3 regions of the Bacillus sp. C1 genome follow, and region 2 is predicted to be linked to each of the others. Evidence: riboswitches for the same ligand, from Rfam matches in the RefSeq annotation. Region 2 holds a riboswitch; each other region holds the start of a gene.
The links. Region 2 has a riboswitch for cyclic di-AMP ahead of ACX5JI_RS21115 (amino acid permease). Riboswitches for the same ligand answer to the same signal wherever they lie in the genome.
Positions count from the first base shown of each region.

Region 1: it holds a riboswitch for cyclic di-AMP, as region 2 does, so the genes downstream of both, kimA (potassium transporter KimA) here and ACX5JI_RS21115 (amino acid permease) in region 2, are expected to answer to the same signal.
Region 3: it holds a riboswitch for cyclic di-AMP, as region 2 does, so the genes downstream of both, ACX5JI_RS06700 (signal peptide protein) here and ACX5JI_RS21115 (amino acid permease) in region 2, are expected to answer to the same signal.

Region 1 covers NZ_JBTMZT010000003.1:246,424-249,709, forward strand. Annotated here, with positions in the region: gene kimA (potassium transporter KimA) at 1-1,206, opposite strand, end outside; cyclic di-AMP (ydaO/yuaA leader) riboswitch at 1,352-1,497, opposite strand; gene ACX5JI_RS12215 (GNAT family N-acetyltransferase) at 1,813-2,298, opposite strand; gene panE (2-dehydropantoate 2-reductase) at 2,606-3,286, opposite strand, start outside.
Region 2 covers NZ_JBTMZT010000010.1:105,432-108,717, forward strand. Annotated here, with positions in the region: gene ACX5JI_RS21110 (MgtC/SapB family protein) at 1-1, opposite strand, end outside; gene ACX5JI_RS21115 (amino acid permease) at 27-1,523, opposite strand; cyclic di-AMP (ydaO/yuaA leader) riboswitch at 1,614-1,757, opposite strand; gene ACX5JI_RS21120 (DegV family protein) at 2,039-2,899, opposite strand; gene ACX5JI_RS21125 (GNAT family N-acetyltransferase) at 3,163-3,286, shown strand, end outside.
Region 3 covers NZ_JBTMZT010000002.1:12,459-15,744, reverse strand. Annotated here, with positions in the region: gene kdpA (potassium-transporting ATPase subunit KdpA) at 1-1,565, opposite strand, end outside; gene kdpF (K(+)-transporting ATPase subunit F) at 1,585-1,665, opposite strand; gene ACX5JI_RS06700 (signal peptide protein) at 1,662-1,766, opposite strand; cyclic di-AMP (ydaO/yuaA leader) riboswitch at 1,868-2,014, opposite strand; gene ACX5JI_RS06695 (hypothetical protein) at 2,281-2,508, opposite strand; gene ACX5JI_RS06690 (hypothetical protein) at 2,525-2,923, opposite strand; cyclic di-AMP (ydaO/yuaA leader) riboswitch at 3,020-3,166, opposite strand.

The DNA.
Region 1 (3,286 bases), on a different contig from region 2:
TCCTTTTGGCTTTTCACGAATCCATTTCACTACCATTCCAGACTGGGACAGCGTAAATGGAATAAACACACCTACTGCATAAAGCGGGATAAGATGTTCGGTTTGTCCTTGGAAAGCAATAATTAAAAGAATTGAAGCAACTCCAAGTATGATAATTCCATTTGAATACCCTAATCTGTCTCCCCTAACTGTAAACATTCTGGGTATAAACTTATCTTTCGCAAGATTAACTGCTAATAAAGGAAAAGCAGAATAACCAGTGTTAGCAGCTAGGATTAATATTAACGCTGTTGTTCCTTGAATAAAGAAATACATGAAGTTCCGTCCAAATGTTTGTTCAGCAATTTGTGAAACAACCGTTACCTCTTTACTTGGAGTAATTCCATAATAATACGCTAAATATACAATCCCTGAAAATAGTACTGCAAGTAAAGATCCCATCGCAAGTAACGTTTTAGCAGCATTATTAGGAGCTGGATCTTTAAAATTTGGAATTGCATTAGAAATCGCTTCAACACCTGTTAAAGCAGAGCTACCTGATGCAAATGCTCTTAAAAGTAAAAATAAACTAATCCCTGCTACTGGCGTACCAATTGGTGTATGCAACTGAGGTGAAACTTCACCTGTTACAATGTTATATATACCTACACCGATTAATATAAATAGTGCTAAAACAAATAAATAAACGGGATAAGCTAAAACAGAAGCGGACTCCGTGACACCTCTTAAGTTCAAAATTGTAATAAATATTACAAATATAATCGCGATAATCACATTATGCTCATGTAAGCTAGGAAAGGCAGATGTAATCGCATCTGTACCTGCCGATACACTAACTGCTACAGTTAAAATATAGTCTACTAATAAGGATCCTCCAGCTATTAATCCTGGATTCACCCCTAAGTTTTCTTTAGATACAACATATGCTCCTCCTCCATGAGGATAGGCAAAAATAATTTGTCGATAAGATAATATAAGCGCTGTTAATAACACTAATACTCCCATCGCAATTGGAATAGAATACCAAAACGCTATTGCACCAAGGCCTGCTAAAGCGATCAAAATTTGCTCTGGACCATAGGCAACCGACGATAATGCGTCAGAGGATAAAATTGCTAACGCTTTTGTTTTATTAAGCTTTTGTTCCCCTAATTCGGTTGATTTTAACGGTCTTCCAATTAAAAATCTCTTTATAGATGAAACCACTGTTGTCCACTCTCCAATAATTTTGTACGAACAATTCTCTGCTAGTTAAAGCTAATAAACTACCTTCTCAGAAAACAAAAAATGTCTACAAGCTATAACAAATAGACTTGTAGACATCAATTTTTTTGTCGCACAAGCTCCACCTTCCTTCTCAATATAACGCTTACGAGGTTAGCTGTCGGATTCGGGCCTATGAGTAGCCCTACCTTTTTCAAGGATTCACCCCTTGGATTATGCACTAATCCATCAAAACGGGTCCCCCGTACCATGCGGTTTCAGCGATTTAGAAATTTGAAACTGTGGATTATAATACTCCTTTATTTTAAAAAAGTAAATAATTTTTTTAAAACAATAGCTTAAATTTTTAGAAATAGAAAAATCGCGATGATTATGTAGGGTATTACTTCATGAACGAACATAATACGTCATATCAAGTTTGAATAAAAAGGATAATAGATTTACATAAAATCGTTTTTTGTCTGATAAATTCTTAGATGAAATAATTGAAGAGCCTACTCAACTATACGCTAACTCACAAAGGAATAAAATGATGTACGCACAAATAAAGGTAATGCATAATTTATTTCCGAACAAAAGGACGTTTCCTTATATAGACCTACTTAATATTTCTCCAGGTAATCCATCAATCTCACAAATTTTCTCTGATGTAAATCCTTGTTTTATTAAAATTTTTCTAGAAGGGATATTTTCCGGATCAATAATTGCTTTCAGTACGTTCAATTTTGTTTGCTTAGCTAGTTCAATTAATTGTTTTGCAATTGTGGTACCATATCCTTTCCCCCAATAAATAGGCAATATCATATAGCCAATTTCAGCTTCTTCTCTTTCTTTTTCATTTAAAGTTAAATGCCCAAGACCAATAAATTCATTCGTTACACTATCATAAACTTTATATGAACCATACAACTTATATTTTCCATTACATTCTAATAACTTTTGATAGTTAACTTTGGCCTCTTTCAACGGAATCGCTCGTTCTGTAATTTGTACCATAACTTGTTCATTAGATACTAATTGGAAGTAATCCTTAAAATCTGTCACTTCAAATTTCTTAAAGTTTAGTCGCTGCATTTTATTCCTCCAAGCTTTCCACTTTATCAAATAGAAATTATCATTATTATTTTAAGTTAATCAGAAAAAGCCGATACTATTTTTATAATATCGCCTTTCAATTTAATTGTTCATACATGTCAGAATTATAATGTAAAAATTCAATCCATAGGGTGGTCTTCATCCCTCACTAATTATTACCCTACACTAATCGGACTTTTGTAGGCAGTTGTCCCACACACATAACTTCTTTTCTTCCGGTGAATTTTGAGGTTAGAGTCTTACTATCAGCAAATAGCAGGATAATAGAGGCCGTTTGAACGTTCTCTTACAGCATCTCTTCGTAAACTTTTAAATTTTGATAAATAATTTTTAACAATGGCGCATCTATATGCAATTGTTTTGCTAATTTCAACAAATATCCTTGTAAGTACTCCCCTTCGATAGATGAACCTTTTTCCATATCCCGCTGCATGGAAGATTTCATATCATATGAAATCTTATCAATCGTCTTCATATGTTCGTCAACAATATGATCCTGAATTGGGGCTCCAGATACTTTCATAATCTGCGCTACTTCTTCAAATAAATTTCGAATCAAGTCCCGGCCCCCGTCACTTTCACGGATCGGTCCTATTGGTGCACGCATTAGCGTAGTCACGCCTGACATAACAGTAATAAATAAATATTTATGCCACATATCTTGCACAATATGATTACTCAAAACAAAACTTGCTTTTGTACCCTTTAAGGTATCGACAACCCTATGTATGCGTTCTGTATGTAGATTTTTAATTTCCCCAAATACAAGTTGGTCAGCAGCGCTAGTTTGAACAACATCTCCCTCGTCGTTTAATGTTGTTTCAATAAAACACAAACCTCCAATAACTTTATCCTCACCAAATACTTGTTGTAGTGCGGATAGATGGGCTATACCATTCAGTAGCGGTATAATAATTGTGTTCTCACCAACAAATGGCTTCAAATCGTTTATAGCTTCTTCTAAATG
Region 2 (3,286 bases):
TATGTCTATCTCCCTAATTTCCATTCTTAATGATCAGGATGCTCTAAATCGACTTGTTGTAATGGAATCACCTTTGTTTTTTTCATAACTTTATAGCTTAACCAAAATGCTAAAAATAGTGGTAATCCAATATAAGTAGCAAGTACTTCATACCAATCCACATGTGATCCTGTAAATGCGGAATAATTCTGTCCTAAAAGAATAATGGTACATGTTATAAACGCTAAAATAGGACCGATCGGATACCATTTCGCTTGATATGGGAGTTTGTTAAGATCCTTCCCTTGATGTAGATAAGCTCGCCGAAAACGATAGTGGCTTACAGCAATTCCTAACCAGACAATAAATCCACAAAGTCCCGAAGCATTCAAAAGCCATATAAATGCTTGACCTTCCCCAAATAAAGAAGCTGTAAATGCTATGGTTGCTACAGTCGTTGTCATAAGTAATGCATAAATAGGAATACCTTGTTTATTCATTTTTTTAAAGCATTTTGGGGCTTTCCCTTCTTTTGCCATTACCCATAACATTCGGGTTGCAACATACATTCCAGAATTACCTGCTGATAGAACGGATGTTAAAATAACTGCATTCATAACAGAAGCTGCAAACGCGAATCCAACTTTCTCAAATACTAGTGTAAAGGGACTCATTGTAATATTACCAATGTCATTGTTGGCTAAATTCGGATCTGTGTAGGGAACTATGACTCCAATTACACAGATGGTAAGTATGTAAAATAAGAGAATTCTCCAAAAGATTTGCCGCACAGCTTTTGGAATGTGCTTTTTAGGATCTTTACTTTCTCCAGCTACAATTCCGACCATTTCTGTACCTTGAAAAGAAAACCCTGCAATCATAAATACACTAAATATAGAAAGAAAACCTCCATGAAAAGGTGCGTCTCCCATTGTTAGATTATGAAACCCAGTAGAGTCTCCTTTAAAAACCCCAAATATCGTTGCGATTCCTAACGTAATAAACACAATAATGGTAATAACTTTTATAAGTGAAAGCCAAAACTCCATTTCTCCATAATGTTTCACTGAAAGGATATTCACTCCAAACATAAATAGGATGAATAACACACTCCAAAGAATAGACGAGCTATATGGAAACCAATATTTCATAAGAATGGCTCCTGCTGAAATTTCAACTGCAATGGTAATCGTCCAACTAAACCAGTAATTCCATCCAATCGCAAAACCGAATGCCGGATCTACAAATTTAGAAGCATACGTACTAAAAGAACCCGATGTAGGCATATACGCTGCCATTTCTCCTAAGCTGGTCATCAACAGATACACAATACAGCCAATTAACAAATAAGCTAAAACTGCTCCGCCAGGTCCTGCTGTATGAATAGTATTTCCGCTTGCAATAAATAATCCCGTACCGATGCTTCCCCCTATAGAAATCATTGTTAAATGTCTCATCCCAAGTTCCCTTCTTAACTCAGAAGGCTGGGAATGAGAAGAAAAAGAAAAAAGCGAATTTGTAGTTTTTATGGGTGTCCCTTTCAAATGCCTCATCCTTTTTTGAATTATTTTCCAGTAAAAAGGTATAAAAAAAGACACCGAAGTTTACCCAGTGTTTTTGAAAATCACCATAGTATCTCCTCTCAAAACGCTTACGAGGTTAGCTGTCGGATTCGGGCCTAGAGAGTAGCCCTACCTACATGTAAGAAGGATTCACCCCAAGTGCAATCGCACAAAAGTTGGTTCCCCCGCTCCATATGGACTCAGCGAATAGTGATATGAATTTATGTACAATATATTACTCCTATGCCCTGCTGTTTGTAAATAAGATAATTAATTATTTTTACAATTTATATTTTTCGAAGAGTACAAAACATCCCGTATAAACAGACACATATACCACACAATGATTGGAGGTTCCTGTATTCACTGAAAAATCATCGCTATAATTAAGTTCCTTTACATGTATCATATGTTTTAAATCAAACGCAGTTCACTTATGAAAAGATCATAATATATTATATCTATATAAAAAAGGGTTGATCATCATGATCAACCCTTTACTCTACCTCATTTAAGAAGAACAATGTTAAAACGCCTGGCCCTGTATGTGCTCCGATTGCTGATCCGATTGTGTTTACAATAAACACTTCACAGCCAAATCTTTCAGTAATTAATGCTTGTAATGCATTCGCAGTTTCTAAATCGTCACCATGTGTGATTCCGATTGTTTGACCTGTAAGATTATTCCCCCGCTCTTCCATAATGTCAAGCATTCGGCTTAAAACTTTCTTTTTACCTCTTATCTTTTCAAGTGGTACAAGCTTACCTTCTTCTACATTTAAAATTGGTTTAATATTTAATAAGCCACCAATAAATCCAGCTACCTTACTTAACCGCCCGCCTCTTACAAGATACTGCAAATCAGCTACCGTAAAGATATGTTCCATACGTTTTGTTAGAAAAGCAATCCGGTTCAAAATTTCTTCTTTCGATGCACCCTTTTTAGCCATTTTGGCAGCTTCTAATACGACAATCCCTTGACCAAGTGAAGCACATTTTGTATCGATGATTTCTAAATCGAGATCTGGATTTTCTTCTTTTACCTCTTCCTTAATAACAACCGAAGATTGATATGTACCTGAAAGTTCAGATGAAAATGCTAAATAAATACAAGGTGTCCCTAGCTTCGCATATGTAGTAAATTTCTCTTGGAACGTTTCTAATGAAGGCAGTGATGTTTTGTAAACTTCGCCTTCTCTCATTTTCTGTAATAATTGAACCGATTCTAATGTAACACCATCTAAATATTCTGTTTCAGCTTCATCATATACACGAAGTGGTATTAAATCTATATCGTAAGCTTGCAGCAATTCTATTGGTAAATCCGCCGCACTATCGGTAATAATTTTAACACTCATTTTTTAAACCTCTATTCTATTATAAGTATACTAAAATAAGAACAATTACCTTTAAATTATATACGTAAACCACTATTGAAGAAAGAAAAAGTATTATTAAACTATTCTATATTCTATGCACGGAATATTGAAAGATGAACTTCATTGTCAAAATGACATGTAAACTACCTATATCAAGTTAAATACCATACTGCTAGTTCGTTACAAATAATAGTATTTCCTATACAATATAAATAGCAGAATTTTCAAAGGAGTGTATTTTTATGGAAATCAAATTTGCTTCATCAGAGGATTTAGAATGGATTAATCATCAATATAAAATAGTTGGATTTGTATCCAGTGACTTAAAAAAAGATAAAGTGGCAATTGTGACACACAACGAAGAAT
Region 3 (3,286 bases), on a different contig from region 2:
AAACCGTTATCTGTTCGGAATGTTCCGACTGTTTCTGGTACTACTGTTTTCTCTTTCAATGAATTTGCAACAGCTAACATTGTAATTAAGCTGAAATAACGTCCTAAAAACATAACTAAACCCGTTGTAATATTCCAAAATGGTGTATTATCCCCTAGTCCTTCAAATCCTGATCCGTTATTAGCAGCAGAAGAGGTATACTCATATACAACTTGGGTTAAACCATGAAAACCTGAATGAGAAATTGCATCTGTTCCTAAAGGCGTTGAAAGGGCCAATGCTGAAAACCCTAAAATGAGCAATGGATGGAATAATATTGTTACCGCGATTAACTTCATTTCTTTCCCTTCAATTTTTTTACCCAGAAACTCTGGTGTCCGTCCAACCATTAATCCAGATATAAAGACTGCTATAATTGCATACATAATAATATTGACAAAGCCGGCTCCAACCCCACCAAACACTGTATTTAACATCATATTTACAAGTGGCACTGCCCCGCCAAGCGGCGTTAACGTGTCATGCATTGTATCAACCGCGCCTGTTTCAGCTGCTGTTGTCACTGTCGCATACAGGGAAGAAAAGACTGTTCCAAATCGTACTTCTTTTCCTTCTGTACTACCTTGTACGTTTTCCATACCCATTTGATTTAATGCTGGATTCCCATTTAATTCAGATGAAACAATCGTTGTAAAACCAACTAAAAATACCATGAATAATGAAACGAAAAGGATACGTCCTTGTTTTTTATTCCCTACCATTCGTCCATACGTAAACGGCAGGGCTGTTGGTAATAGCATCATAAGCATCATTTGCAAAATGTTACTGATTTGCCCTGGATTTTCAAATGGATGTGTGGAGTTTGCACCAAAGAATCCACCACCATTATTACCAAGTTCCTTAATTGCAACAAATGAAGCTACGGGACCGCGTAAAATACTTTGTTTTACCCCTTCAATTGTATGTGCTGTAACCGCCTCGCCTAAAGTTTGCGGTACACCAAGTGCAACAAAAATCAGAGCTGCAACAAATGCAATCGGAAGAAAAACTCTTGTTAAAGCTCGAGTAAAATCAACGAAAAAGTTCCCTAGTTCCTTACCTGCTAACCCTCTTATAAAAGCCATTACAAGTGCTAGTGTTGTTGCCGGTGCAGCAAACATTAAAAATGTAATTCCAATTAACTGTGATAAATAAGATAATCCATTTTCACCGCTATAATGCTGTAAGTTCGTATCTGCCATAAAGCTGATTGCTGTATTAAAAGCAAGCGTTGGCTCCATTCCCTCAATATGTGCTGGGTTTAACGGTAATACCCCTTGCAATCTGAAAATGAAATATACAACAACAATCATAAAACCATTCAGTGCAACTAATGATAATGCATACTGCTTCCAAGTTTGATTGTACGGCTTAATCCCCGTGATTTTAAAAATAAGATTTTCAAAGGGTCCAAACACTTTATCTAGTTTTCTACTACCTTGGAACGCTTTTTCTAAATAAATTCCAGTTGGCTTTGCAACGAGAATGAATAATAGCATTGTGATAACAACTGCAACCCAAATCATAATAAACGATTCCCCCTAATTAAAACTTTTCTGGATTTAATAACGCATAAACTAAATACACCGTAATCGCTGCAACAATAATTGATAAGGCAATCATCATTTCGATTTCCCTTCTTTCACCACTTTATCTGACCAGCTCGCAAGCCCTATCATAGATGCTACCAATACAACACAGATTCCGATCATCACAACATCAAGCATTATAATCCCCCTTATTCTAGTGTAAAATTTTACCATTTAAGCATCAAAAAAAGAACACCGAGGATCTACTCAGTGTTCAAAAATGAACAACACAAAAGTAAACCTCCTCTCCAAACGCTTACGAGGTTAGCTGTCGGATTCGGGCCTAAAGAGTAGCCCTACTTTCACAGTGAAAGATTCACCCCAAGTGACAATGCACAAAATTGGTTCCCCCGCTCCAAATAAATTGGACTCAGCGATATCAGGTTGTTTTTGGAAATTTTTATGAAACAATTTATGAATGTAAATATACTCCTCTATATTTGACTTGTAAAGGGTTTAATTACCTCAAATAATAAAATATTCCACCATTTTAACGCTTACATTCACTAATATTAATCTTGTATCATCTATTTTCTTAGCTTTTCTTTCATTTTCCTTGAAATGAACTTTTAATATGAAACAAAAAAGAAGAGAATGAACCTGAATACGTTTTATATCGTACCCTGGGTTCATTCTCTTCTTCATGATAAATCTATTCATTTCGTAAAAACAACCGCAAATTTCTCCCACGAATGTAGACCTGTGTTAGTTCCACATGCAGCATTTCATACGTAATAATATCTGTTTCTAAATATAACTTCTCTTCTGATGGCAATATCATATACGGCTTTGGAAACATAGGATCTCTTGCTAATTCTTGCATGCGCTCCTTCGATACGGCCCAACGATTCGCTATATCCTGATCTAATAACACCTTCATCTCCGCTTCCTCCACCCTATTCAAAAAATAAAAAGGAAATATTATCACAATTTGTAAATACTACAAATTTAGCTCCAATTGTTTGATAGAGCTTTACTGGATAATTTTTATTTCTTGTGACAACCGTAATAGGTGCTTGAAAAGAAAAACGAATACGTTCGGTGAAAAAGCTCACCGTTGGCAGTTCATCTCCTAGTAAAATTACTTTTTTTATTCCGCTACAAATGCTAGATAAATCTTGCTCCTCATTACAGCAATATGTTGCTTCAAATCCATATGCTCGTACTTCAGCAGCTACGCGTTCACTTACTGTAAAAATGACCATATGACTTTGAAAAGGTACTAAATTTCGCAAACTATTTACCTTTTCCTCTTCGCCTACACAAATGAGTGTTACTTCGTTTTTCTCATCCATGCATCTCATCCTCCTTAGTATAAAAGAATTTCAATATAGTAATTTACTATTCTTTTATACTAATCAGACCGGTGAAGCGATGTATCCATCCGTGCACCATCCTCTCTCAATACGCTTACGAAGTTAGCTGTCGGATTCGGACTTTGAGAGTAGCCCTACTTTCATAATGAAAGATTCACCCCTAGTGACAATGCACAATTTGGTTCCTCCGCTCCATAAACTTGGACTCAGCGCTGTCAAAAAGTTAATTCTGGATGATATATTACTCCTACATTTGGTAAAAGTAAACAATAAAAAAGAAACATGGTAATCTGACGAAATTTATTCGTATAAAGTGGTGAATGAAATTTTATCAGCGATTTT